3 regions of the Trichocoleus sp. AS-A1 genome follow, and region 2 is predicted to be linked to each of the others. Evidence: predicted binding sites of a transcription regulator. Region 2 holds the regulator's gene; each other region holds the start of a gene.
The links. Region 2 encodes NtcA, which controls nitrogen genes in cyanobacteria. Its sites were predicted from a motif close to TTTGTANNNNNNNNTACAAA; they were not measured.
Positions count from the first base shown of each region.

Region 1: NC994_RS12275 (DUF3155 domain-containing protein) is a predicted target of NtcA. The motif match lies at 4,476-4,495, and genes of this name have one in related genera.
Region 3: NC994_RS04705 (ChaB family protein) is a predicted target of NtcA. The motif match lies at 7,885-7,904, and genes of this name have one in related genera.

Region 1 is NZ_JAMPKG010000013.1:69,215-79,617, reverse strand. It holds gene NC994_RS12295 (16S rRNA (cytosine(967)-C(5))-methyltransferase) at 1-183, shown strand, start outside; gene NC994_RS12290 (TerB family tellurite resistance protein) at 256-678, shown strand; gene NC994_RS12285 (S-layer homology domain-containing protein) at 1,015-2,265, shown strand; gene NC994_RS12280 (ATP-binding protein) at 2,581-4,080, opposite strand; gene NC994_RS12275 (DUF3155 domain-containing protein) at 4,524-4,844, shown strand; gene NC994_RS12270 (cofactor assembly of complex C subunit B) at 5,009-5,542, opposite strand; gene NC994_RS12265 (PadR family transcriptional regulator) at 5,643-5,996, opposite strand; gene NC994_RS12260 (hypothetical protein) at 6,185-6,778, opposite strand; gene NC994_RS12255 (DUF3611 family protein) at 6,915-7,508, shown strand; gene serS (serine--tRNA ligase) at 7,644-8,936, shown strand; partial or broken gene ribH (6,7-dimethyl-8-ribityllumazine synthase) at 9,196-9,669, opposite strand; gene psbZ (photosystem II reaction center protein PsbZ) at 9,795-9,983, opposite strand; gene NC994_RS12235 (CBS domain-containing protein) at 10,142-10,403, shown strand, end outside.
Region 2 is NZ_JAMPKG010000029.1:69,576-79,978, reverse strand. It holds gene NC994_RS20485 (amidohydrolase) at 1-371, shown strand, start outside; gene NC994_RS20480 (hypothetical protein) at 473-727, shown strand; gene mgtE (magnesium transporter) at 971-2,362, opposite strand; gene crcB (fluoride efflux transporter CrcB) at 2,583-2,981, opposite strand; gene NC994_RS20465 (hypothetical protein) at 3,544-3,945, shown strand; gene NC994_RS20460 (WG repeat-containing protein) at 4,167-5,285, shown strand; gene hisB (imidazoleglycerol-phosphate dehydratase HisB) at 5,416-6,060, opposite strand; gene fabI (enoyl-ACP reductase FabI) at 6,214-6,990, opposite strand; gene ntcA (global nitrogen regulator NtcA) at 7,370-8,041, shown strand; gene NC994_RS20440 (DUF3084 domain-containing protein) at 8,289-9,890, shown strand; gene NC994_RS20435 (pre-16S rRNA-processing nuclease YqgF) at 9,965-10,369, shown strand.
Region 3 is NZ_JAMPKG010000004.1:70,541-80,943, reverse strand. It holds gene NC994_RS04750 (retropepsin-like aspartic protease) at 1-645, opposite strand, end outside; gene NC994_RS04745 (hypothetical protein) at 716-880, opposite strand; gene NC994_RS04740 (fatty acid desaturase) at 1,092-2,177, shown strand; gene NC994_RS04735 (peroxiredoxin) at 2,407-2,961, shown strand; gene NC994_RS04730 (WGxxGxxG family protein) at 3,210-3,530, opposite strand; gene NC994_RS04725 (WGxxGxxG family protein) at 3,652-3,960, opposite strand; gene lpxD (UDP-3-O-(3-hydroxymyristoyl)glucosamine N-acyltransferase) at 4,131-5,180, opposite strand; gene NC994_RS04715 (NAD(P)/FAD-dependent oxidoreductase) at 5,297-6,565, opposite strand; gene rd (rubredoxin) at 6,616-6,780, opposite strand; gene NC994_RS04705 (ChaB family protein) at 6,996-7,787, opposite strand; gene NC994_RS04700 (hypothetical protein) at 7,936-8,127, opposite strand; gene NC994_RS04695 (SRPBCC family protein) at 8,544-9,131, shown strand; gene NC994_RS04690 (pentapeptide repeat-containing protein) at 9,200-9,649, opposite strand; gene NC994_RS04685 (ATP-binding protein) at 10,055-10,312, shown strand.

The DNA of each region.
Region 1 (10,403 bases), on a different contig from region 2:
TTGGAGAATGAAGGTGTTGTTCGCGCCTTTTTAGAGCGTTACCCCCAGTGGCAGATTTTGCCCCCCAACCCCAATTCACCAGCGGCAGCTTATACTACCCCTGCTGGATGGATCGAAGTCTGGCCCCACCGGCATCAAATGGATGGATTCTTTATGGTGCGGCTACAGAAGAAAAATAGCTAAACCTCTATGGTAGTTGTGGTTGCAGAAATCTGTTGATGGATTAATCTGTTAGGGGAAATAAGGGAAAAGCCAATGGTAGCCAATTCTAGTGTTAAACAGCTTGTTAAAATTCTCATCGGTGCAGCTTGGATTGATGGCAAAATTCAGTCAGAGGAACGGCAATATCTTCAGCGAGTGGCGAAGGAAAAGGGCATTGCTGACGATCCGGAGATTCAGCCTTTGTTGTATGAACTCGTCGCTGTAAGCCCAAGCGAGGTCTACAATTGGGTGCAAGATTATTTAGGCGATCGCCCCAGCACCGACGATTACCAGCGCCTCATCGAAGCCCTCAGCGCTTTAATTTATAGCGATGGCGAGGTAGCGATTGAGGAAGCTAAACTCCTGACTCGATTACAGCTTCTAGATCCCAACAGTGCCTCTCAGAAGTCAGCCCCTAGTCCTGTCCTCAAAGCGATTCAAAAACTCTACCGTCGGTGGGTTGACCATCAGAACTAGCTTTAAGACTAATAGATAAAGACCCAAATTTTGACATCATCATTCCACAAGTTAGGGCAGGCTACACATAGCGTGCCTTTTTTTTGTATTCCCAATCTATATTGTGATCGGCTTCTAGAGGTTCCGGAAGCCAATTTTTTCTACAACAAGCAACTATTTTTGCAAAATATGCGTCTTTCCTTCTTAGGCAGTCCAGAACTTTCTGCTGAAACTGTCTATATCTCTATAATCTGTCACGGCAGTAAATAAATTTGTTGAGATTGAAATTTCTAGGAACCTATCAGGTAATCTTAGGTCTAAATAATCAAAGGAATGCGAAAAGTGGAGAAGTTCTCAATGTCTAACTTAAAGCGCTTGAAATCTGGAACAGCTTTACTACTAATGCTGGGAATGTCGGCAGGTTCGATGGCTCCCCTAGTAGAAACAATTATGTCACCGGCACCAGCTGTTGCTCAAGCTATCAATTTTAGTGATGTATCCTCAAGCTACTGGGCTGCTAGTTTTATTCAAGAACTGGCACAACGTGATGTAATTGCCGGGTTCCCCGATGGTACGTTTCGACCCAACGATCCGGTGACTCGTGCCCAATTCGCGGCGATGGTTCGTAAGGCCTTCAACAAGAATAAAATCCGCAATGCTGTTAATTTTGTGGATCTTTCATCGACCTACTGGGCATACTCGGCTATCCGTGAAGCTTACGAAATGGGATTTTTGTCGGGTTATCCCGGTAACGTCTTTAGACCTACACAAAATATTCCCCGCGAACAAGTTCTAGTTTCCTTGGCGAATGGCTTGAATTACACTGCCAGCAATCCCGTATCGGCTGATTTGCAAGTGTATAACGATGCTTCTTCCATCTCTACCTATGCTCGCAGTAGCATTGCTGCGGCAACAGAAAAGAGCATTGTGGTGAACTATCCGACTCTCCAGACGCTGAATCCAACTCGGAATGCCACCAGAGCGGAGGTAGCAGCTTTCATCTATCAGGCATTGGTGAGTTCTGGACAAGTAGCGGCAATTAACTCGCCCTATATTGTCTCTCTCAACGACACACCGCCAGAGGACACGACAGTCGCGATTCCGGCTGGAACCACCATCCCAGTTAGGTACGAGAAAGAAAAAATTCTGGTTACAAAGGACGAAAGGGCACCGCTGACGCTAACGGTGGCAGCAAATATCACCACATCTGATGGAACGGTGCTAATCCCCTCTGGAAGCCAAGTGGTCGGTGAACTGCAACCGGCTCAGGGAGGCTCTCAGTTTGTGGCGAAGGAACTGGTTTTCACGAACGGTCAACGGGTGGCTATCGATGCTACTTCTCAAACCATTACCAAAACCGAATCCGTTACCAAGGGTACTAGCGTTGGTGGGATCCTCAAGAATGCCGCATTAGGTGCTGCTGCTGCTGCTGCGGTTTCTGCTGTGACGGGTGACAAAGCGATCGCTACCGAAGAAGTCTTGGGCGGTCTGGGAATTGGTGGACTCATTGGACTGTTCCTCGGTCGGGATAGAGTCGATCTGATTGCGATTGACCCGGATACGGATCTGAATCTGCGGTTAAATGATGAGTTAGTGCTAGAGCAGTAATATTTGCAGAATGAAGCGTGCAATTCTATTTGACTGCTGATTGCTTCATTCTTTAAGCAGATAGGCACAAAGAAATAAGCATTTTCTAAACCCGGTTTCTAGAAGGAACCGGGTTTTTAATTCTAAATGGCGTCTTATCGCAATCCTATTTGAGTTGTGAGATGCCAGCAGTTCAGATGCCCGACTTCTCCAAGAAGTCGGGCATCTCGTCTTCACGAATCATTGATGAGTGCTACCATGCAGACCCATCGCCCCAGATAAGTAATCGTATTACCAATTACCAGCTCAAATACAAATAAATGGAAGAGCAACTTATCAAACTTCATCTTCGCCCTTTAAGGCTTCAGTTAGTAACCAGACAATAAAGGTCGTTCCGGGTCCTTGAGTGTGGGGAATACTGCGATCGAGCCAGTTGCGTTCGGCGGGGCTAATGACTTCAATTTCGCCCTGCATTTGTTCTACCAAATCTCGCGCGATCGCTAAACCCAATCCACTCCCCGGAATCTCAGTTTCTGCCTGGACGCCTCGGTAATGTCGCTCAAACAAATGCTCTTTATCTTGCACGGGAATGCCAGGGCCAGTATCGCTAATTGCGATCGCCTGAAAATCTCCTTGAGAAGTATGTCGTCGATTTCCTGCCTGAATGTAAACTTGCCCACCCGCCGGGGTATATTTCAAAGCATTGTCAATCAGATTGCTTAACACTTCGCGCAGTACTTTGGCATTGGCTTGTACTGGCGGCAAATTCGGAGGAATTTCTGCTAATAAAGCCAGATTTTTTTCTTGGGCGATCGCGCTGGATGTCACCACTAGCGGTTCCAAAACTTTCGCCACCGAGCAGGATTCCAACGCCAGCGCTCTCGTCGGAATTGTCTGAGGCTCCAATCCCAAGGGAGAGTAGAGATTTCCTAAATCCTCATCTTTTGGGGGAAGCGGGCAAGACGGGGCAATCGGCACGGGAACTGCATCGTAAGAACGATCCGCGATTTGCCCGTACAAAGGCACTAACTCTCCTTCGTCCATATCCACTGCCCGATCGAACTGTAGAAGCAACTCTTGCAAGCGATCGCTTTCACGCACGATGCTGTTAGCAACTTCGCGGTTCGCATCTCCGGGTACCAATCGTCTGAGGAGCAACTTGCCAAACGTCCGTAAGGCGGTCATGGGATTGCGAAACTGATGTATCAGATCGTCCATGAGATCGCGCTGTTGAGCCTGAAGATGACGTTGCTGACTCAGTTGTTGCTCAAACCATTGGGAACGCCGATCCAGAATACAAGCGCTCGCCAGTGTATCGGCAATCCGTTCAATCGCGGTTCGTTCCCGCTGGTTCCAAGGTCTATCTTCACGAGCTGTCACCAGCAACCCCATCACCACACCTTCATGCAACAAAGGCACCACAATTTGGCGCGAGGAGCTACTCAGGTCAGCATCGGCGAAGAGCGATCGCTGGAGGGGCGATGTCCCCGCCTTTGCCTGCAATTCATCAATCGTTTCTTCTTTCCCGACTTCAGCCGCCGATTCCGTTGAACCCGTCTCAGAAACCGCATCGGACTCCTGAGGAACCGGAGATGCCGCTGACAATAACCGAGGAATGGATGCCAACGGTCGATCGGAAAATCCCAAAGCCGAAATCTCATCCGTTTCCCATTCCACCGCTGTCTGTGGGTAAGCAACAACCGGCCTTAGCTTAGTTGGGACGCCCTCTACCAGTTCTTCCGTTAAATACACAACACTCAAGGCAGCTTCCAGTCCTTGAGTTAATAGTGCTACTTGTGATTGGCACAAAGTTATGAATTCTGAACTGGTAGACATAGACACATTCGCTTATACTTGGGTACTTGACAGCGAGGAAAATTGCATTCATCGGATCGGGTTTTCTTCCGTCGATCCTGACACGCAATTGCGCTGAAGCGGCAAAGATCGTGCAAAGACCGCATTTTTGTTTCTTTTTATTACAAGAATTTTAGCGAGCTTTCATGATAGTTTGGTTACGAAATTGCTTCCAAACTGGCTAAATTTTGTCAAAGTCGAATAAATATAGCCCTTTATACGCTATATCTAGGCTTTAGTTTGGACAAGCTTGCATATATAGCGTCTATTGCCCGTTCTGCTGCTGTCGATTTTAATTTCTGAGGTCTGTAATGTTTGTATCAATCGGTAAAAAGCGGTTGATATTTTGAACTCAAACCGATATACTTGCGACGGTTTTTGTATCTATCATTACAACTGTCAGAATTAAAGGGGAGGTAAGGAGGTTGGCTAGAAGACGCAAGCGGAAAAGTCGCCGTCGCCAGGAAGGACGTAGAATTTTAGAGCATGTCCCTCAGTATAGTATTGAAAGTGGCGAAGATAAACCAGTCACCGCCGCGCGAAAGTTTATTCAAACCGAAGGAATCCTTCCGCCTGCTTTGCTGCTCGTGAAGCGGAACGAACACACCACAGATCGGTACTTTTGGGCGGAAAAGGGGCTATTTGGTGCCCAATATGTTGAAGAAAATCATTTTCTGTTTCCTAGCCTTAGGATAATCGACAATCCTGTGGAAAAGCCTACCCTCGCCGCTGTTCGTAGCAGCTGAAGTTTTAGGCATTAAACGTGAAAACTCGGTTATAGGGGCGGTTCGCGAACCGCCCCTATTGTTTTATAGGAGGAATTTTGAATTTTTCCTTCTAATTAAAATTCTTTTGGATTCACAAACTGACCAGGTTTTGGAATTTTTTAAGATTTTTAGCCAGAGAGTTGTCATTCGCAAGGCTTTAATTGCAGTTCCTGTTGCAATTGAGCCAATTCATCACGATGGGCGATGACAGTTATTAAACTTCTAGTCTCTTTTTCGACACCTGCAAATGTTTCCACCTTCAGGGAAACTTGTTCGCTGCGTCCAGCTTTTTTCCAGTAAAAAACGCCAGCGGCTGGTGAAAGGAGAACCAAACCTAGGAAAATTTTAGCGAATTGGGGAAATAGGATTGCTAAAACCAACGCCAAACAAAGAAAGCCACAAAAAGCTAATAAGCTCAGAAAAATTGCCAAAAACCAGCTGGGGCGGACAAAGCCTTGGAATGTAACTTGATTTTGCTTTGCATCCACCGCCGCAATCCGGTAAGCACGCCGATCGAAATATTGTTGCAATTGAATTAAAATTGATTCTTCTGGTTGCTCCGCAATCAGTTTCACTTGTTGCGTTCGATCCTTAGCGGAGGCTCGGATAAAGAAAAATAGACCGACTGCTAACAACAGTGTTAGCAGAAATGTTGAAGAGAGAATTGTCGTATTCACGAATTTCTAGATAGGACAATGGAAAATAGGCTCTTGTCCAAGAGATACAAGATCGCCTATAACCTATAGCCTATCGCAAGAGAGCTTCTTTGGGATTGGCTCAGATGGCTTGAGATTCTCTCATTGTGTATTCATCCCAAAGGCGAGCTAGGTCATGAGCCTGTTCCAGACACTCTGGGCGAATTTGATACATTCGACGAGGTCTTCCTCTCCCTTCCACTTTTTTCCAATACCCTGTGATAGCGGCTTGGTCTTCCAGAAATTTTAAGGCGCTGTATAAGACGGTATCAGAAAGCCGATAGGTAGGATATTCACTCTCTAGTCGCCCGATGAGTTCGGTTCCATAGGATTCTCCACTCATCAAAACTGAAAGGACATAACACACCGCTAGTTCCTTGTTGAGATAAGTGGGAGGAGGGTCTTGAAAAAACTGATAAATATCCTCAAATTTCATCTGCATAATTCACTGAACTCCCAGCCAAACAAATTGGATTAGGATCGGTTTCCCCAATCTAACGATGCCTTTATCAATCAGAAAACACACCCCAAACAAGGCTGCTATCACTGGTGTATTAAGACCGCGAACGATCAAAAGCAGCGCGTGATGTCAGCTGGCAAAATGACAGAACGATACCATCAATTTTAGACACTCAATTCTGGGTTGGCCTGCCAGACTTCACGGATGATTTTGCCATCCTTATCAAATTGCACCTGGTAGGAAAGCGACAGAACAACAGGGGTTCCGTGCTTGGACTTGGCATAGATCGTGATGACTGCTTCGACAGCGCGATCGCGTTGCTGTTGTTTTACAACCTGGAAATCTTGAATCTTGTACTTCGAGAAGAATTCTTCCCAGGCTGGGTAGATGGATTTCCCCTGATAGACTTCGTCCAGAACGCCATAGGAGCGCATTAAAATGGCATTGTCACTGTATTGCGTGACTGTTCGCTCCGGGTTTTCCGTAGCGATCGCTGCCCAATGTTTTTGCGCTACCGAAAGCGGTTTCGGTATCACCGTCCTTTGATAGGCTGCCAAACTACCTACCAAAGCAACTGCATAAGCGACGGAGAGTAAATGCTTCCTGAGATTTGGTTGCAGGAATTTCATCATGCTGCTTCCACTTCGAGAGGGTTGCTCTGGAAATGGCAGGCCGTCATCAAAGCCAAGTAAATTAGAAGCCTGCTCTCGAAAGAAAGACGGCTCCATTGGGTTAAAAGTTCTCCAGAGGTTAAACATCTTTGAATTTTGCTGCCCCATTGCCTCAAACTGGTGGTTAGGAAGATTACCGTATAAATTTGGGATTGCATTACTTGTTCAACAAAACGCTCTGTTTATAGATAAATCCGGAATTAAACCGATTTAAAATCAATTTATGCGAGAACAGTTCGATTCATCTCCCGTTCCTTCAGCTCTACAGCGAATCGCTGGCTCTTTTCGGATCGCTGGCTGGGCTGGCTTCTGGGTTCAGTTAGTCCTAGCCGTTGTTTCGAGCATAATTTTCTTGTTTGCCATCCCCGCCGCCCAGCCGCGTGCCAGTGGCGCTGCCGCTGCTAGCCCAGGGACGGGTGGCAGTATCTTTTTTGCAGTTTGCGGTCTTTTAGTGCTGTATTTCAGTGTTTATCAAGCTTGGCGTTACACCCGTTTGGGCATACAGCTAAAAGATCCTAATCCCAACCTCCGCCCGAAAAAGGCAGATACGATTAAAGTTTTAAGGTTTGGATTACTCGTTAGTTTAGGGGGATTATTATTAGCAGTTCTGGGCGCAGAAGCGATTACCGGCACTCTGCTGGCAAAGTCGCTGGCTCAGGCTCAAGGTGGGGTAGCCATCTACGATCCCCAATTTATTAATCGGTTGATTCAACCTTTAGATATTTTTGTGGTGCTGGCGAATACACATACAATTACCGCTCATTTTGCCGGGATTGTTGTTTCCTTGTGGTTGTATAGTCGCATCAACCGACAGTAATGGAGGCAAAGGGTCGAATTGCGGCATCAGCAAGTAAAGAAGGCTGAGAGCGCATACAGACTCTCGGCTGTATCATCGCGATCGCGCGATCGCAGTGTATTCTGATTAATTGGCAAAAAAAGCTGGAAAAAATCTGTGCTAGACCTCAAGCAGATACGGGAAAATTCAGAAGGTGTACAAGAGCGCCTGAATCGTCGCGGGATCGGGCAATATGACCTACAGCCGATTTTGCAGCGCGACCAGCAGCAACGAGAACTAGAAGCAAAGCGAAGTCAGCTCCAAGCTCGTGGGAACGAAATCGGCAAATTAGTTGGTCAAAAAATTAAATCGGGTAGCGATCCCAACGGCTCAAAAATCCAAGCATTGCGGGAAGAAGGCAACCAAATCAAAAACCAGATTGCCGAACTTGAACCCCAGGAAAGAACCCTGAAAGCCGAGTTAGAAGCGCTCTTGTTATCGTTTCCTAACTTACCCAGTGAGTCCACACCGATTGGTAAAAGTGAAGAAGAGAATGTAGAAGTCCGCCGCTGGGGGGATGAATACTTGCCTCAAAACTCCGAAATTCTCCCTCACTGGGAAATCGGCGAACAAATGGGAATTCTCAACTTTGAGCGCTCTGCGAAAGTTGCACAAAGTCGTTTTGTCACGCTAATTGGTGCTGGTGCTGCCTTAGAAAGAGCTTTAATTAGCTTCATGCTCGACCAGCAAATCGCTGCTGGATACGTAGAAGTCATTCCCCCCTTTCTGATCAACAGCGAATCGCTCACCGCCACAAGTCAGCTGCCCAAATTTGCCGACGAAAGCTTTAAATGCGCTCAAGATGACTTGTGGCTAGCTCCCACTGCTGAAGTGCCGGTGACGAATCTCTATCGAGACGAAATCTTAGAGGCGTCGCAGCTGCCTATCTATCACTGTGCCTATACTCCCTGTTTTCGCCGGGAAGCAGGTAGCTACGGACGAGACACGCGGGGGCTAATTCGACTGCACCAGTTTAATAAAGTCGAGTTGGTAAAACTTGTCCATCCCAATAACTCAGCCGCAGAACATGAATCGTTGGTACAAAATGCCGAGGCAATTTTGCAGGCATTGAAGTTGCCTTATCGCGTCATTGAGTTATGCACTGGGGATTTAGGGTTTGGGGCAGCAAAGTGCTACGACCTAGAGGTATGGCTCCCTTCTGCTGGGAAATACCGCGAGATTTCTAGCTGCTCCGATTTTAAGGATTTTCAGGCGCGGCGCGGCAGCATTCGTTTCAAAGAAGCTGGAAAAAAAGGAACCCAATTTGTCCACACGCTGAACGGTTCCGGATTGGCAATTGGGCGCACGATGGCAGCGATTCTGGAGAACTATCAACAACCCGATGGCACCATCAAGATACCCGAAGCGCTGCAACCTTACCTAGGACGAGAAGTGCTAGGGCAAAAATGAAGGATGTTCGGCTTTGCCCTTCCCAAAGGGTGGCATGAAAGACGAGAGATCAGTTTTCCTGACTTCGCAGCTCTGGGCGGGAAAACCCCGCCCCAGCTCTCAGCGCACCCGACTCACAGTGCAACGATCAAAGAGAATCAGATGCGTTGCGCTCAACTGCTGACTCTGGAGAAATCGCCAGGTTCGGCGAAACTGGCAGTGCTTGAGTAGTCACTGTATGAACCGCATTGTTACCGTAGGATGCGCCACCGGCATTCCCTTTGAGCTGCTGCATCAAGCTTGCCATCTCAAGAGCATTCATCGCATAGCCCCAGCCGTTGTTACTCTTGATGCCAGCTCTTTCCAAGGCTTGTTGCATCGTATCTACTGTCAAAATGCCAAAAATGATCGGCACACCCGTTTGAAACCCAGCATTGGCAATCCCCTTGGAGACTTCCGAGGCGACATAATCAAAATGGGGAGTTTGACCCCGAATGACTGCACCCAGGCAAATTACAGCATCATATCGGCGCGTGAGTGCCAACTGGTGAGCCACCAAAGGCACCTCAAAACTCCCAGGAACCCAAGCATAGTCCACTTGAGTGCCTTGAGGGTTGACATCGATGCCGTGGCGTTTCAGACAATCTTGACACCCCTCCAATAGTTTAGTCGTCACCAAATCGTTGAAGCGACCGATGACGATCGCAAACCGTAGGGGTTGAGTCTGAGTAAACGTTCCCTCGAAAACTGCCATGATTTTAGATATAAGAAGCTTTTTGTCAGTTGTTTTGAGTCATCAGTCATTTGTCTTTAGTCCTGAGTCGGGTGCAGTGGACTGATGACCATCGAACCCTGACCGATGACTGACTCTGACTATCCTTAAACTACCAAATAGCTTAGGGCACCTGTCAGAAATACCAGAGCAATCCAAACTCCAGATCCTAAAAGAAGGAGGCGCTTAGACTGATCCCAGTTCTGAGGAGTGGCATAGGCAACTGGAACCCCAATGACCATGACGAATGATAAAAAGACTAAAGCACCTAGTACCAACTGAAATAAAATTGTCATTTTCTCTTCTCCCAAGACAGCAATGGGCTGGATAGAAATAGTTCAGCCGCAATTCTATACAGTAGTACCGTATCAAAAATCGACACTCATTGGTCATTCGTCATGGGTCATTGGTTATGGGTCATGGGCAAAGGACTAATGACTAAGGACTCATGATGATGAATGTGATTTTGTGCCATACAACAGCAGACTTTGACACCTTGGGAGCGGCGGTGGGGCTAACCCGTCTCCAGCCGGGATCTAGGGTCGTGCTGACCGGCGGTTGCCATCCAGCGGTGCGGGATTTTTTGGCGTTGCACCGAGATGAGTATGCGCTGATTGAGCGTCGCGCTGTGAACCCAGAGCAGATTCGGTCGATTGCCGTTGTGGATACTCAAAAGCGCGATCGCGTGGGAAAGGCATCTGAATGGCTGGATTTAC
Region 2 (10,403 bases):
TACCCCAGTGGATTGAGCAAATTGTCTGCAATATCTGTAAAACTTACGGAGCTACCTGCGAAGTCAACTATCGCCGGGGAGTCCCTTCTGTGCAAAATGACTCAGCGCTGACTCAGTTGGTGGAAACAGCTGCCAAAGAAGCGTGGGGAAGCGATCGCGTCCAAATTTTACTGGAACCCTCTCTCGGTGCGGAAGACTTTTCGATGTATCTGGAACACGCTCCTGGTACGATGTTCCGACTAGGTGTGGGATACCCGGACAGAAAAAACTACCCGCTGCACCATCCCCAATTTGAGGTGGATGAATCTGCCATTATTACCGGCGTCGTTACCCTCGCCTATGCTGTCTCTAAATATTGGCAGCATCGCTAAAAGCATTTGAATTCCTTCGATTTTCTAACTCCAGAAGGATAAGTCTCTGGAGTAAATCTCAGTATGCTGCAAATAATACAACTTAAAATTCAAAACTACTTATGGCCTCACCAATACCTCTGAAAGGTTTAGAGCTGGTTGATTGTGCTAAAGCAAATGCAAAACAGGGAGTTGAAACTGCGGCTCATTTGTCAGGCTATGGTGAGGATTTAGGCACCTTTAAGCGAGAACTCAAGAAAGCTTGTGAAGATATGGGCGTCACTTTCCATGAGTTGAGTGATTTGATTACCGATCAAGACTCTTTAATGAGTATGGAAGGGGAAATTGTTGCTCCTGATACAGCAACAGAATTGTAGACGCGAAATTTCATCCGCAACGTTTAATTTTACGTAGATCAAATTCGTTTGAATCACCATCATTTGAAAGCTCATCCCCAAACCCTCTTTGTCAGCGGCGAGGGAAAAGCGAAGCCGCAGGAATTATGGTTCTATACCCTTTCAGGACGCTACGCCGACAAGAATGCGTGGTCGATCAAGCGGATTTGATATCACCTTCTCATGACTTCCCGATTCAACTGAATACCCAGTTACTCGCTGCTTCTACAACTTCAAAATTAGCCGCGCCAAATTAAAGTAAATTAGTACGCCCAATACATCAACTGCCGTTGTAATAAACGGTGCTGACATCAAAGCCGGATCTAACCCGACAGCGCGAAAGATGAACGGAAGACCGGAACCAGCAACGGATGCCAAAACCGAGATAGCCACCAAACTAATCCCTACAGCCAGCGAGACTGACCAATCTCCATTCAGGAGCCAGAAAGCCCATAACGTTGCCACGGTGCCTAACATCACTCCCAGGAGTGCCCCAGCGATCGCTTCTCGCCCCACTACCTGTGCTGGCCCCATTTCTCGAAGTTCTTCGGTATTCAAGCCCCGAATCACGACTGTTGAGGATTGAGAACCTACATTCCCGCCAGTCCCGGTTAACAAGGGAATAAACGCTGCCAGCGATACCACTTGCCGAAGAATTTCCTCTTCCGCTTTGATAATCGTGCCGGTGACAGTATTAGTTAGTAGCAAGACGAACAACCAGACGACACGCTTGCGAGCCACCGTGAGTAAATCCGTCTGGAAATAATTGTCGCCCCCCGACTGGAGACCGCCCTGTTTGTAAATATCCTCTGTCGTTTCTTGTTCGATGATGTCAATCACGTCATCAACGGTGACAATGCCCACCAAACGCTTTTCCCGGTCTACCACCGGGACAGCGAGAAAGTCATAGCGCCCGATCAGCCGCGCCACTTCTTCCTGGTCATCGCTGGTATAAACGCATACTACATCACGGGTCATAATGTCCCCAATTTTTTGATCGGGATTGGCGATTACCAAATCGCGTAAGGATAAAATACCCGACAAGTGACGAGCAGCATCCGTAATATAAAGGTAATAAATAATCTCAGTAGCATGGGCTAAACTGCGAATTCGCTCCAGCGTTTCCGCCACCGTCATGTTTTCTTTCAAAGAGATATACTCTGGTGTCATCAATCGTCCAGCAGTACCAGCCTCGTAACCCAACAACTGAGCTGTCGCCTGGCGTTCGGTGGGGGTGAGCTGTTCGAGCAGACGACGGACAACGGTAGCGGGCAGTTCGTCAAAAAGTCGTGCCCGGTCATCAGGGGACATTTTATCAACAATGTCCAGAACTTCCTGCCGCCGGAATTCCTCAATCAGCGCCTGCTGCACGCTAGAGTCGAGATATTCATAAACTTCAATCGCCTCGTCCTTGGAGAGCAAGCGAAAGGCGATCGCTTGCATCGCCTCTGGCAACCCTTCAATGGCTTCTGCAATGTCCGCCGGTTGCACCGGGACGAGGATTGCTTTTGCCCCCTGAAGGTCTTCCGCCTCAAGCAGCATTTGCAGCTGCATTCGGACGAGCTGCCGGAGTTCGCTGCGCGAGACTGTCTGGAAAGGAGTATTGGTGTCAGTCAAGGTAGACCCTCTTAATCCAGTGTTAAGTTTGTTGCTGCTTTTAGTCTAAAGGGCATTGGTACGGTTGTTTTCGTGGGATTTAAGAGTAAATGCAGCACCAATGAGAGCCAACCGCCCTACTTAATCAAGTGTTGATATTTTTCCTGCACCAGTCTAGTCTCCAAGGATCGAGATTGAAGGCTCTGGGAATGGTGCGTGCTAAGCAGTCATAGGGTTTTTTCTACCGCCCGCTCCGAGCCAGAAGCGTGCCTAGCTGAACGCTAATGATTCCAAGTATGGCGCTACCTGCCCAGTAAATACCGGCGGCGGCATAACTGCGATCGCGCAGTAGAGTAGATGTTTCTAACCCATAACTGGAGAAAGTTGTGTAAGCTCCTAAAAAGCCGGTCGTTACCATCAATCGCACATCTAGAGGAATATTCGCTACCCGTTCTAAGGCGAGAGTGACAAAAAAACCCATCCCAAAGCAACCTGTAAGGTTGATAAAAAAGGTGCCGTAGGGAAAGCTGGTGCCGAAGCGTTGGGCAAACCAGAGGGTGAGATAGTAGCGACTCAATGCTCCAGCGATCGCTCCTAAACTGATGGCAATGGGATGACGAATCGCGGGGTCTTGGAGCATTTAACTTGAAAATTAGACTCTCGGACTGGGGAATGAAGGGTCTCCAATCCAGCGATTTCTTATAGGAGGTTAGGTTTGTTAACCCGTACCTTTGCTATCGCTTTTTGCCTTAACCCTCTGAAATTATACCGATAGGCTGAAGGAAATATACTACAGAAATGCTATTTCTGATATAGCCCTTTATTTAAGCAGATGCCTTCAACGAGAGCAAGCGGAGTGAATCAGTTTAAAACCGTTGCCTAATTTAGGTCTGTTTAGTGCGCCAATCATTACCGTCAGCTACTGGTTCATTGGTGGTTGGACAGGTGCCTTGGTAGGGATTGCTTTAGTAGCTGTGACGAACTTACGAACTCTACCATATCTACAATCGCGACACGTTAACTCAAGCCGTTGCTGTCACAATTGGTCGTGCGATCGCGTTTCTTGCCCCAATAGTTAGCTACCGCTGATGATTTATTGGCTGTACTAGCATTTCTTCAATTTTCCGGTTTGTGAAATTAGTAGCCGAACCTTACTAAAAGCTAATCTTTTTCACTCAAAACTCTACTCATGAGATGTAGCCATGAATACAGAAGTCCCTAATAATACAGAAACCGCCATAACAGTTAGCCCGGAGACAAAGGCTATCGTTGATGAAAATATGGCAGGCGAATCCGAAGATTTGAAGCGTGAAACGATGGCGCTGATTGACGCCATTAAAAAACGGGCGCAGGTAGAAACAAAATCTGCTACCGAATATACTCGCGATGCCTATCTCAATGCAGTGAAACAAGCACGGGAGAAGATTGAACAGGATAAGTTGTTCGATCCAGAGCGAATTTCATACTCGATTAAACTCATTCAAATGGATGCAGAGAAGAACTGGGAGTCCATCGTGAAGGAAGTGTCAACTTTAGGCGATCGCCTTGCCGAAGCTGCTAAAGCGGCTTGGGATGTCCTGACAGCTCCTCGCACCCCTTCTTGATGTTGAAACAGTAATCACGCGCAACCACGCGCTGATATAAAACAGGGGCACTCAGCTAGCTGGGTGCCTTTCTAATTTTTTAATTCTAAATTCGGATAGCCTAATCTAGTCAGGCATTACCAGCAAGCTTTAGAATTTCACTGACAATAACAGGGTTTACTTCAGATGATTAACAAATATTGATTACTTAAATGTTGGCTGCGATTGGATAGGGTACTTTTATGAAAATTGCAACTCACAACAGATTGCTTGTCGCGGTTGCCAGCCTTCTGTTTGGATTAGCGATCGCTCTAATTTCTGGATGTGAAGCCATCTCAAATTTTCGGACTTCTCAAGTTAATTTTGATGCAACTGAGGGACAAGCCCGTAATTCGCAAATAGTCATCCCGCTTAAATTTAGCTGGGCTGATTCATTTTCAGAAGAGCTAGCAGCAGTCAAAATAGACGGCCAATGGGGCTATCTTGATAATAAAGGCAACTTCGCAATCAAACCTCAATTTGATAATGCCGAATCTTTTTTCCAAGGGTTAGCGGCTACCAAACTAAAGAACAAGTGGGGCTATATCAACAAGAGTGGCAACTTAGTCATTAAACCAAAATATGATTTGGCTAAGAATTTTTCTCAAGGGCTGGCAGCGGTAAAGATAGATGGAAAGTGGGGATATATTGATAAGAAAGGGAACTTGGTAATTAACCCAAAATTTGATTTTGCTGAATCTTTTTCTATAAGCGATCGCACTGCGTTAGCGCTGGCGGCGGTAGAAATCGGTAAAAAGTGGGGCTATATCGGCAAGAAAGGCAACTTCGTCATTCAGCCCCAGTTTGATGTTGCTGAATCTTTTTCTATAAGCGATCGCAGTGAATCAGCCCTAGGACTCGCGCCAGTCAAAAAAGACAACAAATGGGGCTATATCGATAATCGGGGAGACGTTATTGTTCCGTTGGAATTTGAGGAAGCTAAGTTTTTTTCGGAAGGACTAGCAGTGATATCCAGTAATAATAAGTGGGGCTATATTGACAAAATGGGATATCTTGTTATTCCACTCCAATTTGATTGGGCTGGGGACTTTTCTCAAGGACTGGCGGGCATAACGATAGACACTAAGGTAGGCTATATTGACAAGGTAAGCAATGTTGTCATTCCCCCACAATTTGATAATATTTATAACTTTTCAGAAGACCTAGCAGCGGTAAAGAACGGCGACAAATGGGGCTATATCAATAAGAGTGGCAAATTCGTAATTAAACCCCAATTTGATAGCGCTCAATCTTTTTCGCAAGGGCTAGCAAAAGTTAAGATTGGCAATAAATATGGCTATATCCGCAAACCTCTTCCATAAGTTCTCATTTCTGAAGACATAGAAGAATTGAGAGTCAGTGGTCGCGGAAACTTCAGCAGAATGAAGCGAGAGCCTGGTGAGGATTTCCCTGGCTCTCGTTGCCTTTATCGGAGTGTATTTGCAAGGAAACCTATAACACGCCTTTAGAACTGGGGATCGTACCGCCACGACGGGGATCAACTTCGATTGCCATGCGGAGCGATCGCGCAAACGCTTTGAACGTCGCTTCAATAATGTGGTGCGAATTAATTCCATCTAGTTGGCGAATGTGCAGCGTCATCTGGCTGTGATTGATCAACGCCACAAAAAATTCCCGCACCAGCTGGGTGTCATAAGTCCCGACTCGCTGAGTGGGAATCTCTAAGCCATAGCTCAGATGAGGACGTCCGGAAAAATCTAACGCTACCTGAACCAACGCTTCATCGAGAGGGGCGAGGAAATTCCCAAATCGGACAATTCCTTTGCGATCGCCCAGTGCTTGATGCAACGCCATTCCTAGGGTAATTCCCACATCTTCATTGGTATGGTGGTCATCAATTTCCAAGTCTCCCGTCGCGGCTACATCCAAATCAATCAGGCTGTGAGAGGCGATTTGATGCAGCATATGGTCTAAAAACGGAATGCCAGTTTTTGCATTGCAAGTGCCATTCCCGTCTAATTTGACGGTGACGATAACATCCGTTTCGCCCGTCTTGCGGGGAACCCTTGCCATCCGAGGAGACAAAAGCTGTTCAATGCTTGGAGAAGGTGTAAATTGGCGATCGCGTGCCTGCATCGCAGATGCTCACTCAAGAAAATAAAGTTAAGTTTATTATCCTACTTTACTGAGCATCTGGGAGACGCGAAAGCCTTTAAAATGCAAAATTAAAAATTAAAAATTAGCAGAATCTTTGCTTTTTAATTTTTAATTTTTAATGTTTGATTCTTTTTACATCCCCATAATCTCGTATCCCGCATCGACATACAGCACCTGACCTGTAATGCCACTTGCCAAATCGCTACACAAGAAAGCAGCCGCATTTCCCACTTCTTTCTGAGTTACAGTGCGTCGCAGCGGTGCCACTTCCTCAACGTGATGGATCATATCCAGAATGCCACCTACCGCCGACGATGCCAAAGTGCGGATAGGACCTGCCGAAATTGCATTCACGCGAATATTCTGTGGACCTAATTCAGATGCCAGGTAACGGACACTCATTTCCAATCCAGACTTGGCAATTCCCATTACGTTGTAGTTGGGGATCACCTTAACGCCGCCTAGATAAGTCAGCGTGACAATACTGCCGCCTTCTGTCATCAGTGGTTTTGCTGACCCGGCAAGTTGCACCAGCGAATAGGTACTAATTTCTAGAGCTTGGGTGAAGCCAGCGCGGGTAGTGTTGCTAAAATCACCTGATAAATCTTCCTTGTTCGCAAAGGCAAGACAATGGATCAGGATGTCTAGCTTACCCCACTTATCGCGGATGGCGTCAAATGTAGACTGAATTTGGGTCTCATTCTGGACATCGCAGGGTAAAAACAAGCTGGGGTTGAGGGGTTCTACCAACTCTGCCACTTTTTTTTCAAAGCGACCCCGGTCGTCTGGCAGGTAAGTCACTCCTAGATTCGCACCCGCTTGGTGCAGTTGCTGAGCAATCCCCCAGGCGATCGATCGGTTGTTGGCAATGCCGGTGACAAGGGCGTTTTTTCCGGTTAAATCTAGCATAAATGTCGATTTTGAAGGCAATATTAGAGGATATCCGATTTAGGGGAGTATTCAAGATCGCGATCGCCCGGAGCAAGGCTGTCTAGTACGGGTAAGGAGCGTGCCTCCTTACTCACCATGCATCCCACCCGATAGCGCAGATACTGTCAAGATATCAACATTTTCCGTCATAATCTTACTTGCCTTGAGCAGGGAGAGAACTAAAGAAGGTAGCCGGGGAAACTACTTTAAAATTTTGTATCAAATAGCACAAAAACCGCTTGGAAGTCAGTTTATCTGTGTCTAATGTCAGAAAACTCTCATAGTTGTTTTGCTATGGTTAAAGTTCCTCCGACAGAAAGTTGCAGAAGTCTGTAGGGCAGCATTTAGGAAAAAGGAAGTGGCAGTGACGCAAGATAGACCGCTAGCAGCTGTGTTCCGTCAACTGGGAGGTGGGGCGTTTCCACCCGTGGTGGAAACTTTTGAGCGGGGCAAGACGATCTTTTTCCCAGGAGACCCGGCTGAACGGGTATACTTTTTGCTCAAAGGTGCAGTAAAGCTGTCTCGCGTGTATGAAGCTGGGGAAGAAATTACCGTGGCGTTGCTGCGAGAAAACAGCGTTTTTGGAGTACTGTCCTTAATTACAGGGCATCGTTCGGATCGGTTTTATCACGCTGTAGCATTTACGCCAGTGGAGCTGCTTTCGGCACCGATCGATCAGGTAGAGCAATCGCTCAAGGATAATCCGGAGCTATCGATGTTGATGCTGCAAGGGCTTTCTTCGCGCATTTTGCAAACAGAAATGATGATTGAGACATTAGCTCACCGAGATATGGGATCGCGCTTGGTGAGTTTTCTATTGATTCTGTGCCGTGATTTTGGCGTTCCTACCGCCAATGGAATTACGATCGATCTGAAGCTTTCTCATCAAGCGATCGCAGAAGCAATCGGCTCCACCAGGGTAACTGTCACCCGCTTACTGGGAGATTTGCGGGAGGAAAAAATGATTTCTATCCACAAGAAAAAAATTACGGTACACAACCCAGTTACACTGAGTCAGCAGTTTACTTGAAAACAGCTAGAGGCTCTCGTCAGGTTGTAGGTTAGGTTGTTGGTTAAAACGGCATGGTAGCGCGAGCAGGTTATCCAGTTTTAACATTTAGTCGGGAGTTGAGTTAAAAGGTGTCAGGTTTTAAGCGGATAGTTTTCAACCTTGCAACCTTTAACCTTTCCGATTTCACCTTCGATCTTTAATTCCTGTTAACCCTTTCTCTAGCCTGCGATGCGATAGGCTGTAACTGGAATGACTGTAGCAGACAATGACCGACAGTGCGCTCTTCCTGATTTTGTCTATTTTAGTGTTGGGAAGCGTCATCGCAACGGTAGGCGATCGCATTGGCACGCGCGTGGGAAAAGCACGCCTGTCGTTGTTCAATCTGCGTCCCCGCAAAACAGCTGTTTTAGTAACGATTCTAACGGGACTAACGATTTCTGCCTCAACACTGACAATCATCTTTGCGACAAGCGAACAATTGCGGATTGGAGTTTTTAGACTCCAAGAAGTGCAGAAAAAACTCAAGACAGCCAGTAAGGATATTGCCAAAGCGAACGAGCAGAAACGGAAAACCGAAAGCGAACTTGCTAAAACCGCCGCCCAAAAAGAGCAAGTCGAGAAGGAACTCGCTCAAGCTCGCACCCAGCAATCTGTCGCTCAGCAGCGCTTAGATGCGATTAATCGATCTTTGGCAGCTGCGCTGGCTAAACAAGGCCAGACGGAGGCGCAACTAAATCAAACTCAAAGCGAACTGAGTCGGGTCGCCAGCAGCTTTCAGCAAACCCAAAAACAGCTGACCTCTGTCTCTGGGCAAGCGAAGACGCTACGTTCGGAAATCCAACAACTTCAAGCAGAACGCCAAGAATTGCTCCAGCAGCGAAATCAAGTCAGAGCTGAAATTACTGAATTCAAAGCGAAAGTGACTCAGCGCGACCAAAAAATTGCCCAGCAAGACCGAGCAATTAGCCAACGCGATGAGCAAATTCTCAAGCGGGATCAAGCCCTTGTGGAACTTGATGAGAAACTTGCTGCCTTTCGGAAGAGCCTGAGCGATCGCGATGAGCAAATTGCCCAGCGAGACAAAGCCTTATCTCTACTTGATAACAAAATTTCTCAACGAGATGAGGTGATTGCCCAGCGAGAAAATCGCCTTAAAGAACTCGAAAAACAACAAGCTTCCCTAGAGCAGGAAGTGGCAACCTTAGAACAGTATTACCAGTCTTATCAAACTTTGCGTCAGGGTAGTCTGGCTCTGCTGCGCGGTCAGGTTCTGGCGGCTGGCGTTTTTCGTATTGTCGAGCCAGCCGCAGCCCGACAGGTCATTGAGCAGCTATTACGGGAAGCGAATCGGACAGCGATTAAAGCGACCCAACCCGGTCTCAACAAGGTGGCGAACGAACGGGTCGTGCAAATTACAGAGGCACAGGTCGAGCAACTGATCAACCAGATTCAGGATGGTCGAAACTATGTAGTCCGAGTTTTTTCGGCTGGTAACTATGTCCAGGGAGAAAAGCAGGTACAAGTCTTTGCAGACGCCGCACCCAATCAAGTTGTATTCCGCACTGGTGAAGTCGTAGCAACGACATCTGCCGATCCTTCAAACATGACCGACCAACAAATTCGGCAGCGGATTGACCTGCTGCTTGGAGCATCCCAGTTCCGAGCCACTCGCGCGGGGATTTTAGGAGATACAGTTCAGGTTGGGGACAATCGAATTGTTAGCTTGATTCGGTTTATCGAGCAGTTGAAAAAGCACAATAAGCCGATTTCTCTGAAAGCGGTCGTGGCAGAGGACGCCTATATTGCCGGACCCATGAAATTAAATTTGGAGGCAGTTGAAGACGGAGAAGTTGTGGTGAGGATGTAATTTATTAGTCATTAGTGATGAGATGATGACTAATGGCAATTAACCATTCGTAAATTAGCAATTAGCCAATTCAGATGATTTTAGGGTTCGATCCAGGGCGCGATAAGTGTGGTTTAGCCGTAGTGGGGAAAGACAATTCTCTGCATTACCACGAGGTTGTACCGGCAGAAACAGCGATCGCAACGATCCTTGACTTATGTGAAGAGTACCCGATTGATACTCTGGTGATGGGAGATCAAACCACTTCCAAAAGTTGGAAAAAGAAACTTCAGCAATTCCCAACGTCGGTGCCAATTGTCCTGGTAGATGAGCGCTACAGTACATTGGAAGCACGCGATCGCTATTGGCAAATGTACCCTCCCCAAGGTTTAGGACGCCTGATTCCCCAAGGGATGCGGAGTCTACCCCGACCAATCGATGACATTGTTGCCATCCTCCTCATCGAAAGATACATGAAGCAACGAGAGACGAGGAACTAGGAAACTCTGTCATTCTTAACTTTCTTAATTTAAA
Region 3 (10,403 bases), on a different contig from region 2:
ACTTGCCCCTGTATCCAGAAACATTTCATATTTCTTTTTGCCATCAAATGTCACGTCAACAACAGGAATCGTGTCCCCTTGTCGGCGTTTGATGGGAACCGTGAAAAAGGGTTTGTTAACGATTGCAGGTCCAATGGGTTTGGGCTTGGGCGGAGGAGCCGCTTGTTTCTGAGCCGAGGCTAGAAAGCGCTGGTATTGAGGCAGCTTCTTTTGAGCGATCGCATGGTTGCGGCTAGAAGTTGGCACAGCTTTCATTAATTCAATTGCCTCTTGCCACCGGCTGGCAACTAATTGCCAATCATCTCGGCTTTTGGCAGATTCACTAATCGCGATCGCGCCAAGGGCAGTATCAATCGCTTCGTTATAAGTGTCAGGGCCAGTCTTAATCGGTTGGTTAACGGGTGTTTTTTTAGTCGCCGTGGATGCTTTTGGCTTAGCTGTTGAGGCAGGTTTAGCCGGTTGAGTAGCAGCAGCAGAACTGGCAACAGCCGCCACGGGACTTGCACTAGCAGCAGGCGTCGCTGGGGCTGAGGCGGCTGGTGGGCTAGGAGGGCTTGCTGCATCGTTATTACAGCCAAGAATCCCAAACGCCAGGGAGCTGGATAGAACAATCAGGGTGGTACGGCTTTGAGAGGGTTTCCACATGATTAATCGCCCGATCTTATAAGCAATTGATTTTGGAGAGGACACGGCTTTTCTGGCAAGACGGGTCTTACTACACCCTAAGGTAAGATTTTTCCGCAGATTTTTCCGGATTTAACCAGTTTCTTTTTGTTGAATGACTGTTTAACCTGTCAATTGCGATCGCTTCCCGGAAACTCTCCATGCCAGAAGGAGCCGATTGGTTGCCCCGACTTGCCGTAGTTGCGAACCCGTTCAAGCCAGTCCCTCCATCAAGGGCTGCATCAAAGTGTATTTGTTCTATACCATACTAAATGCTACATGAGCAACCGCATTTTCCACAGAATAGATTTTGTAGGTAAACAACAGCCATACTCTTGACTAATCGGTCTTTATAGCGTTAATTGCACTGATGGCGCGGCTGTAGAATAATGCCTTTTGGTCTACAGTTACGTAAAATTGGAAACTTTGTGCAATCTAAGCTCATAGAGTTAAATAATCCTGTCGAAGAAGAATTATATTTGGGTGACTCAGAACCCCCCTTTACCCTTCAAGACTTGAAAGCCGCCATTCCCCCAGAGTGCTTTGTGCCCTCCACCAAACGATCGCTGTTCTATTTTCTAGTGGATGTAGGGATAATCGGCATCCTCTACGCGATCGCTAGCTATCTGGATTCCTGGTGGGTTTGGCCTGTATTTTGGTTGGCGCAGGGAACAATGTTCTGGGCGTTGTTTGTCGTCGGACACGACTGCGGTCACGGTTCTTTTTCCAGAAAAAAATGGGTAAATAACCTGATTGGGCATTTGGCACACATTCCCATCCTCGTGCCGTATCATGGGTGGCGTATCAGCCACCGAACTCACCACAAAAATACCGGCAACATTGACACGGATGAAAGCTGGTATCCCGTTACAGAAAGCCAGTATCGGGAGATGCCCGCGTATGAAAAATTTGTCCGCTTTAATGCCTTAGCCTTACTGGTGGCTTATCCGTTGTACTTGTTTAAAGGGACTCCTGGAAAGCCTGGTTCTCACTTTCTCCCCAGTAACCCTGTGTTTCGACCCTCAGAAAAATGGGATGTCATCACTAGCGCAACCCTCTGGACGCTGATGCTGGGTTGCTTGGGCTGGTTAACTTATCAGTGGGGCTGGATGTGGCTGGTCAAATATTATGTAGGCCCCTACGAGGTTTTTGTCGTCTGGCTGGCATTGGTAACATTTCTGCACCATACCGACCCGGATATTCCTTGGTATCGTGGGAAAGACTGGTATTTTCTCAAGGGTGCCTTATCTACGATTGACCACGACTATGGGTTTATCAATAATATTCACCATAATATTGGCACCCATGTAGCTCATCACATATTCCTCAGCATTCCTCACTACCACCTGAAGACAGCAACTGAGGCGATTAAACCTATTTTGGGCAATTACTACCGAAAATCCGAGCGGTCAGTTTTCCAAGCCTTCCTACGCTCTAACCCTTCTTGTCATTTTGTAACGGATACAGGGGCGAAGGTTTACTACAAACCTAAAAAAGAACTCCAAAAAGGCTAATCCAGTCATTTCTTGAGTTTGCAGTAGGGGCGCAAAGCTTTGCGCCCCTACTTGATTAAAATTTTGATGGTTTGATTCCCAATGCGCTCAACCCTTGCCTCTATGGTAAATGAACCCTTCGCGGCAAGCCTGACAGACTGCGACCCCCATTAACCAGGAATATTCAGATAAAAGTGGAGAGCGAATTAAAACTGTAAACTTATGTTAAGTTCAGTTTTCGCTTTTCATCATGAATTCTCGTCGCATCTTCCTCAATACTCTATTCGCAAGTTTTTTCGCCCTCATCACCTGGTTAAGCATTACACCATCAGCGGCTGCACTCGGCGGCAAGCTGCCCGCAGTAAATCAATCGGCTCCAGAGTTTACCCTGCCAACGAATACCGGCGATGGCGAAGTCTCCCTCTCCGATTACCGGGGTCAATGGGTGGTTCTCTACTTTTATCCCCAAGACTTCACCTCTGGTTGCACTCTAGAAGCCCGCAGATTTCAGCAAGACTTGCCGAAATACCTGGATAAAAATACTCAAATTATTGGCGTCAGTGCTGATTCTGTTGATTCTCATGCCAAGTTCTGCGATTCCGAAAAGCTGAAGTTTCCACTGCTGGCTGATACAGATGGCAAGGTGAGCAAAGCTTACGGTTCTTGGATTGGATTTGTCTCGATGCGCCACACCTTCATTGTCGATGCACAGGGAGTGCTACGCGAGACATTTACAGGGATCAATCCTGCAATTCACAGTAGCGAGGTTTTGGTACGTCTAAATGAATTGCAGGCAGCATCCTAAAGCGGCTAATGACTCAGCAAAGCCGTGAAAATCAACATCGTTTGTGCAAGCTGATCATCGGTAATCGGCAATAAGTTCTTGTCAGTATTCCCGATAAGCTCATGCACATTCAAGAGGATTGCTATATTAGCAAAAAGCATAAATAACAAAATTCCTGATGGATATTCGTCTCCACCAGGAATTATTAAAGTTGTTTCTAAAACGTAGTTGTCAATGTTACGTAACTACGGCGAAACTTGTGTTGTACTTTACCGACGATAAGTAGAAGAAGTGGCTTCATTTGGGTCGCGGTAAGCTACACGGTCGTCGTGTTTACGACCAGCTAAACCAGCTAAACCAGCTAAACCCAGCAGTCCTAACCAACCCCAATTAGAATCGCGATCGCCTTCATAATCGGCGTTGTTTACGCCTTGACTCGGAGCAGTGGTGGTGGTGTCGGGAGCTGTATTGGTGGTACCGGGAGCTGAACTATCGGTCTGGGCGGAAGCAGGTAGGGTCATGGGAACCAAAGCGACGCTAGCTGCAAGAACACCAGCACTCACCAATTTGGACAAGTTTGAATTTTTCATGTTTAAATCTCCTGTTCTTATGTTTCCAATCGATGGATTTCCAACAGGACGACATCCAGCAAATTGGTTTTAAAAGTGACGGACAGACAATAAATGTCTATGAACAAGCTGTTAATCAGCTTTAGCGGCGATAAGTAGAGGAACCGACTTCGTTGGGATCGCGGTAAGCGGTCGTTTCGTGATTCTTACGACCTGCAAGACCTGCCAAACCAGCTAAGCCCAACAATCCTAACCAACCCCAATCAAAACCGCGATCGCCTTCAGTATTTGTATTTGTATTGTCTACGCCTTGGCTAGGAGCTGTATTGGTGGTACCGGGAGATGTAGTCGTATCAGTCTGGGCAGAAGCAGGTAGGGTCATGGGAACCAGAGCGACGCTAGCTGCAAGAACACCAGCACTCATTAGTTTAGACAAGTTTGAATTTTTCATGGGTGAATCTCCTCTTTTGTTACTCTTAATTTATACGAGTATCAAGAGAATCCAAATCCCTCTATAGCTGGAAACTCCTGCTTGTGTTTGTTATCACTCAAGAGATAGAAAAAGCCTTTTACAGGAGATGAATATATACGGCTTTAGCCGTATATACATTTCTGTAAATTTTATTTCTTGTCTCCTAGGTGTCGTTGTAGCTGCCTGAGAGTTTGATACATCTCCGGGAGACGATGGTAGATGGCTGCTGCTTTTAGGAATACTTTGTGGGGAATCGCTGGGACGCCAGTAACAATGGCACCAGGTTCAATATCATTGTGGATGCCTGCTTTGGCAGTAGCGATCGCGCCATCTCCAATATGCGCTTGATTCGCAATCCCTACCTGTCCGGCTAATAGCACGCGATTGCCGACAGTAACGCCGCCTGCCATCCCTACCTGTCCGGCTAAGGCGCAGTTGGAGCCTACCTTACAGCCGTGACCGATATGCACCAAGTTATCAATTTTGGTGTTGTGGGCGACGCGGGTTTCCCCCACAGCGGGGCGGTCAATGGTGCTATTGCAACCCACTTCGACGCCATCTTCCAGAACAGTGTAGCCAGACTGCTCCATTTTGAACCAGCCAGTCGGAGTGGGGACAAACCCAAAGCCTTCCGCACCGAGGACAGCACCGCTATGAATGACGCAATCTGCGCCGATGCGGGTGCGTTCGTGAATGGAACAATTAGCGTGTAATACCGTGCGATCGCCTATCTGCACGTCTGGGTAAATGACTACATTCGGGTGAATGATGACAGCATTTCCAATCTCTGTACCCGCCTCAAGGACTGCATGAGCGCCGATGTAAACATCTTGACCAATTTTGGCGTCGGGATGAATGACTGCTGTGGGATGGATTGCTGGCCCTGGACGGAAGGGTTTATAGAAAAGCGCGATCGCGGCGGCAAACATTAATCGCGGATCGGATACCGCAATCCAGGCAATTCGCCGCTCAGATGCTTGTGCTTGTAACTTTTCATCCGGCGGTAAAATTAAGGCACTGGCAAAGGTTTTTCCCACAAAAGCCGCAAATTTCGCGCCCTCTATGTAGCTGAGTGTGCCAATGGCAGCCTCATCGACGGGTGCTACTCCCGTAATTTCCGGGTTGCAATCTGTATTTGAGGTCAAACTATTGCAGGCGGCAGTAGTACCCAGTTTTTCGACAATTTCGTGAAATTTCATCGGCATATTCATGGACAACTGTAAATGAATTGGCAGCTATACAAGAGATTCATCAAGTATTCGCACCGCCAAGACACAATTAAAAATTAAATTTTTGGGTTTTTAATTTTTAATTTTTAATTTTTAATTTCTTCGTTGCCCATTGCCTGACCCGCTAAGTAAGCAGTCGTCCAGGCACTCTGAAAGTTAAAGCCACCCGTGACGCCGTCAATATCGAGGATTTCTCCGGCAAAGTAAAGTCCCGGACAGATGCGGCTTTCCATTGTCTTAAAGTTCACTTCCTTTAAGTTGACGCCGCCACAGGTAACGAATTCTTCCTTAAAGACACCCTTCCCCTGAATTTGGTACTTACCCTCGGAAAGTTCTTGAATTAGCTGATTGAGAACTTTATTAGATAATTCCGCCCAACGCTGTTCCCCACTAATCCCCACAGCAGCAATTAAACTCTGCCAGAGGCGTCGAGGTAAGGGCAGCGGACAACTGGTAGAAATGGCGCGTTGGGGCAATTGGGACTTGACCGCCAAAAGCATTTCCCGCAGCTTTTCCGGGTTGTACTGGGGTAGCCAATTAATTTGCAACGTTGTTCGATAATTGCAATCGTGCAGCATTCTAGCTGCCCAAGCCGACAGTTTCAAGGCAGCAGGGCCACTCAAACCCCAGTGGGTAATCAGTAATGGTCCGATTTGTTCTAACTGAGTTTTACCGACACCCAAACGCAGACGCGCACTTTCCACGCTGACTCCGGCTAAATCTTGCAACCGGGTGTCGGAAATCGTAAAGGTGAATAGAGAGGGAACGGGTGGTTCAATCGTGTGTCCTAAAGTTTTTGCCCAGCGGTAGCCTTGGGGATTGCTGCCGGTAGCGAGGAGAATGCGATCGCACTTGAGGATCTCTCCTGACTTCAACTGGATCTCAAAGCCGGTGTCGAGTGGTTGATTCAATGAAGTCACTTGCCGGAAAATCTTATCAACAGGTGTTCCCCTGCGAATCTGCACTCCAGATGCCCTTGCTGCCTCAAACAGACAATCCACAATAGTTTCGGAACTATCTGTAATTGGAAACATCCGTCCATCCGGTTCAGTTTTCAATTGGACGCCGCGATCGCTAAACCAAACGACTGTATCTTTAGCTTGGAAACGACTAAAAGCCCCCCGAAGTGCTTTCCCACCTCTGGGGTAATATTGCACTAAACCAGCCGGGTCAAAGCAAGCATGAGTAACATTGCATCGCCCGCCGCCAGAAATCCGAACTTTAGATAAGGGTTGTCGTCCAGCTTCTAACAAAATTACTTGCGCCTGGGGATAAGTTTCGGCACAGGTAATTGCACCAAAAAAACCCGCTGCCCCACCGCCAATCACTACTACTTTTAAAGGTTGCACAATCAAGCTATTGCCGATTTCACGGAATATTTCCGTACAGATGCGATATTATCTCTCTACCCGTCGTATGGTTCAAAATCCCCTTTTGTGGCTCCACACGTAGGACATACCCAGTCTTCCGGGATATCTTCAAATGCCGTACCCGGTTGGATACCGCTATCTGGGTCGCCCTGTTGTTGATCGTAGATGTAGTTGCAAACTGTACATATATACTTCTTCATTATCGCTCCTCAACATTTGCCTATACATAATACTAAAAGCCGACGTAATCGAAGTTACACCGGCTTTTGCACAACCCATTGTTCATGTTCGAGAAACTTAAGTTTTGAGCCAAGGACTATCGCTGAATCGCACTTGCCTTAAGCCGAATCAAAAGTTTTGAAACCCACGCCAGCAGGTTAATTCTCTTGTAGACGCACTTTCAACCGCTCAGTTGCTACAGCTTTGCTTTAGCCTTCGACCAAAAGCCGTGTTCATCTTGTTCAAATTGTTCAGAAACAACATCCCAGGCATGATGTTCGGCTTTGGATTCATCGCCAGAGTCTTCTAGCGCTTTGTTGTAATTGGCGATAAATGTCCTTTGAGCATCCTCTGAGAGGTGAGAACGAACTTCCGGGGACAAATCGCTAGGACTTTCCAGTTTCCCAGCGCGTTTGCGGGGTAATGTGGTTTCGCTGGTATGCACTTCTTCGCCACCAGCACTTTCTAGCAGCAGCTGAATTTCACCGGATTGATTGGCAGAGACTTCTACAACTACCAGAAAATCTCCAGCTTCGACGCGAGTTTGATAAATGGCAGCTTTGTCTTCTGGCATTCCCAAAGCGACCAAAGCAGAGACTAAACCAGCGCCCGCTGCACCCGCTAAAGCACCACTTGCTGCACCCAGCAACGCCGCACCAATGGGTCCTGCCGCGACGACTGAACCCACAAAAGGAATGAACAGCACTCCCACACCAGTCAGCAAGCCAAGGGCTGAACCAAACAAGGAACCAAAGATGCCGCCGCTTCTTAGCCCGCCTAAAATCACATCTTTTTTGGTGATGAATCCAGCAATGCGAGTTTCGGAATGAAAGTTTTTGCCGATTACTGAAATATCGTCGCGGGAAATCCCACGATCGAGCAAGCGGTGAATCACTTTCTCAATTTGTTCGCGCTCTTTGAAAACGGCTGAGATACTGCGTTCTACGGTGGAAACACTTGGCTGTGTAGTTGGGTTTGTCGCGGTCATTCACTTCTCCTGAAATTTGTTTTTTAATTTTTGTTAATTTCTCTTGGAGAATAGCGAACATGACAATTCCAGCGAATCGCCCCGAAGGTTGATATTAAATGTATTTAAAGATACTAAATGACTTAACAAACTTTGAAAAAGAAAGCAATTATCGGCGAGTGCGCTGAACGCCGTAAGTAATCCCACTCGCAATTGAAAGCAAAATTAATATCCAGATAACGCCGCCAGGGATGAACGTGAGAATTCCAAATCCTCGCAACAGATACACCGCAATTGTCAGCCCTACAACACTGGCAAAAATAGAAGAAATCAGGGTTTCAGGGTTAGGAGTTTGGCTCACAGACTCGACCAAATAAATGGTTAAAACAGAATATTGCCATCGGCTACGTCCGCCCAAGCTGCGAATGCCGCCGAGGATACCAGCAACCAAGGTAAAGAGAACTAACGCCCAGATGACGTAGTCGAAGCTGCTTCAGAACGCCCGATCCTTTCAGTACCACGATAATCGCTGTAATCACTAAAGCAATGCCAGCGATACAACAAAATTGCGGTGCCTGGGTTGGGAGAGCAACTCACGTTCCTTGGCTCCTGACATGCTTGAGGAATTATGGTCATCATTGTTACATACTGAGTTGCTGAAACAGCGATGTAGGATCAAATTAGGAGATTAGCCAACATACCTTGCCTTCCACGTCTGAGACAACCTGTGTTAGCTTGACATCGAATTACTATTGATTGAGGAGTAGCTGAGTCAGTATGAGTATACTTTTTCCGTCGGACTCGATGGATGCCGCCTCAGACTTGTCGCTGAGCAAGAGATACTCAACGGCGCTTTTGCAAGGTGAGATTTTGATAGAAACGCAATTGCGTTCTACTTGGGGGGGTGCTGTTACTGCCCAAATGTATTTGCCAATCGAGCGATCGCGCGTTTGGCAACAAGTGACAGACTATCCCCGTTGGGTGCAATATTTCCCAGATGTTACTCACTCTGAGGTACTGCACTCCAACGTCTCCTCGCCTGTTGGCTTACCGGAAGGGACGAGTTCCAAGAGTGTTTACCAAGTTGCCACGAAAACTTTCCTGTTTCTCAGTCTTCAGGTTGAGGCTTATCTGAGTGTGTCTGAGATCGTGCAGCAGGAAATTCATTTTCGCTTGGAAAAAGGTACTTTTACCGATTTCTGTGCTGACTTAAGTTTGCAAGATTACGAGAATGGCACTTTGCTCACCTATACAGTAAAAGCAACGCCCAATATCCCAGTGCCGTCAATTTTCATCGAACAGGCAATGCAGCTAGAACTGCCTGTGAATATGCGAACTATGCGCCAGGTGATGTGCGGCAGTTAAAAGAGGCGATCGCGTTTAGTTCTAAATGCACCTAAATTATCGGGGATAACGATACCAGGCAGAATTCTTCATCGGATATTTGTCTGGTATAAATTAGCACTATTTAAGTCAGCCCCAAGCAAGTTGGCATTTTTCAGCTTGGCACCTGTCAAGTTTGCAAATCTCAAAGTCGCTTTTTGCAGGTCAGCACCTTCTAAGTTGGCATCCGTTAAGCGCGTAAATCTTAGGATGGCATTTTGTAAGTTAGCGTTTCTGAGCTGGGCGCGATCTAAGTCCGCTACGTATAAGTTAGCACCAGCCAGATTGGCTCCGGTTAGGTTGGCTTTCCTTAAGTTAGCCCGTTGCAGGTTCGCTTCTCTCAAGTCGGCACCGCTTAAATCAGCACCGGAAAGGTCGCACCCTACGCATTCTTTCGTTTCCAGCAATCGTTTGACGTGCCCCATATTTGCCGCTTGTACGGGCGTCGCCAGCGATAGCGGCACCGATAAAGCGGCGGCAACCAGTATTGTGAGTTTCATGACGTTTTTCGCCTCCTAAGCTTATTATCCAGCGAGGCGTTATCTCTGAGGAGAAAGAAAACCGCCACATTTGTCTATCCAATTGGGTTGGTTGAATCATTTAAAACTGTTTCTTATATGACGTTTGCAATAAACATTGAAAATTTAATAAATTTTTAATACTAAAAATACAAACAAAAGTTTCGGTTATCAAAAGCTAAAAAATTTATAAATTCGTTACGTTTCTTGACGATTTGGTGTAATTTTAAATAAGGAAAAATATCTTAAAATCTATACAAAGGTGGATTGCTTGCAGTCCAAATCAAGGGCAAAAAAAGGAACCCTTTAAAAATGCGGTTAGGAATTGGTAAATCCTCTCGATTAAAGGAAGTTTATAAACCCATCTTCAGACGCGAGGCGATCTAATTGCGGCAAGTTTTAATTAACTTACTTCGCAATGCAGTCAAGTTTACAGAAATTGGCGTTATAACTTTCAAAGTGGGCTACCAAACGGAGAGAACCCAGTTTCAGGTGGCAGATACAGGAATTGGTATTGCACCGGATGCAAAAGGAACGGGATTAAAATTGGCAATTCGCTGTCAATTAGTTCAACTGATGAGTGGCGCATTCAAAGTCAAGAGTACCCTCCGCCTGCCAAGGAAATCGCAGACTTGCTCGATCTAGGCAAGGAAAGACGATTTTAGAGGCGTCGTAGAGCGATCGCTTACCTTGAGGGGTTGGATCGGCAGTTGATTCCGTATACTACCCATTTTGT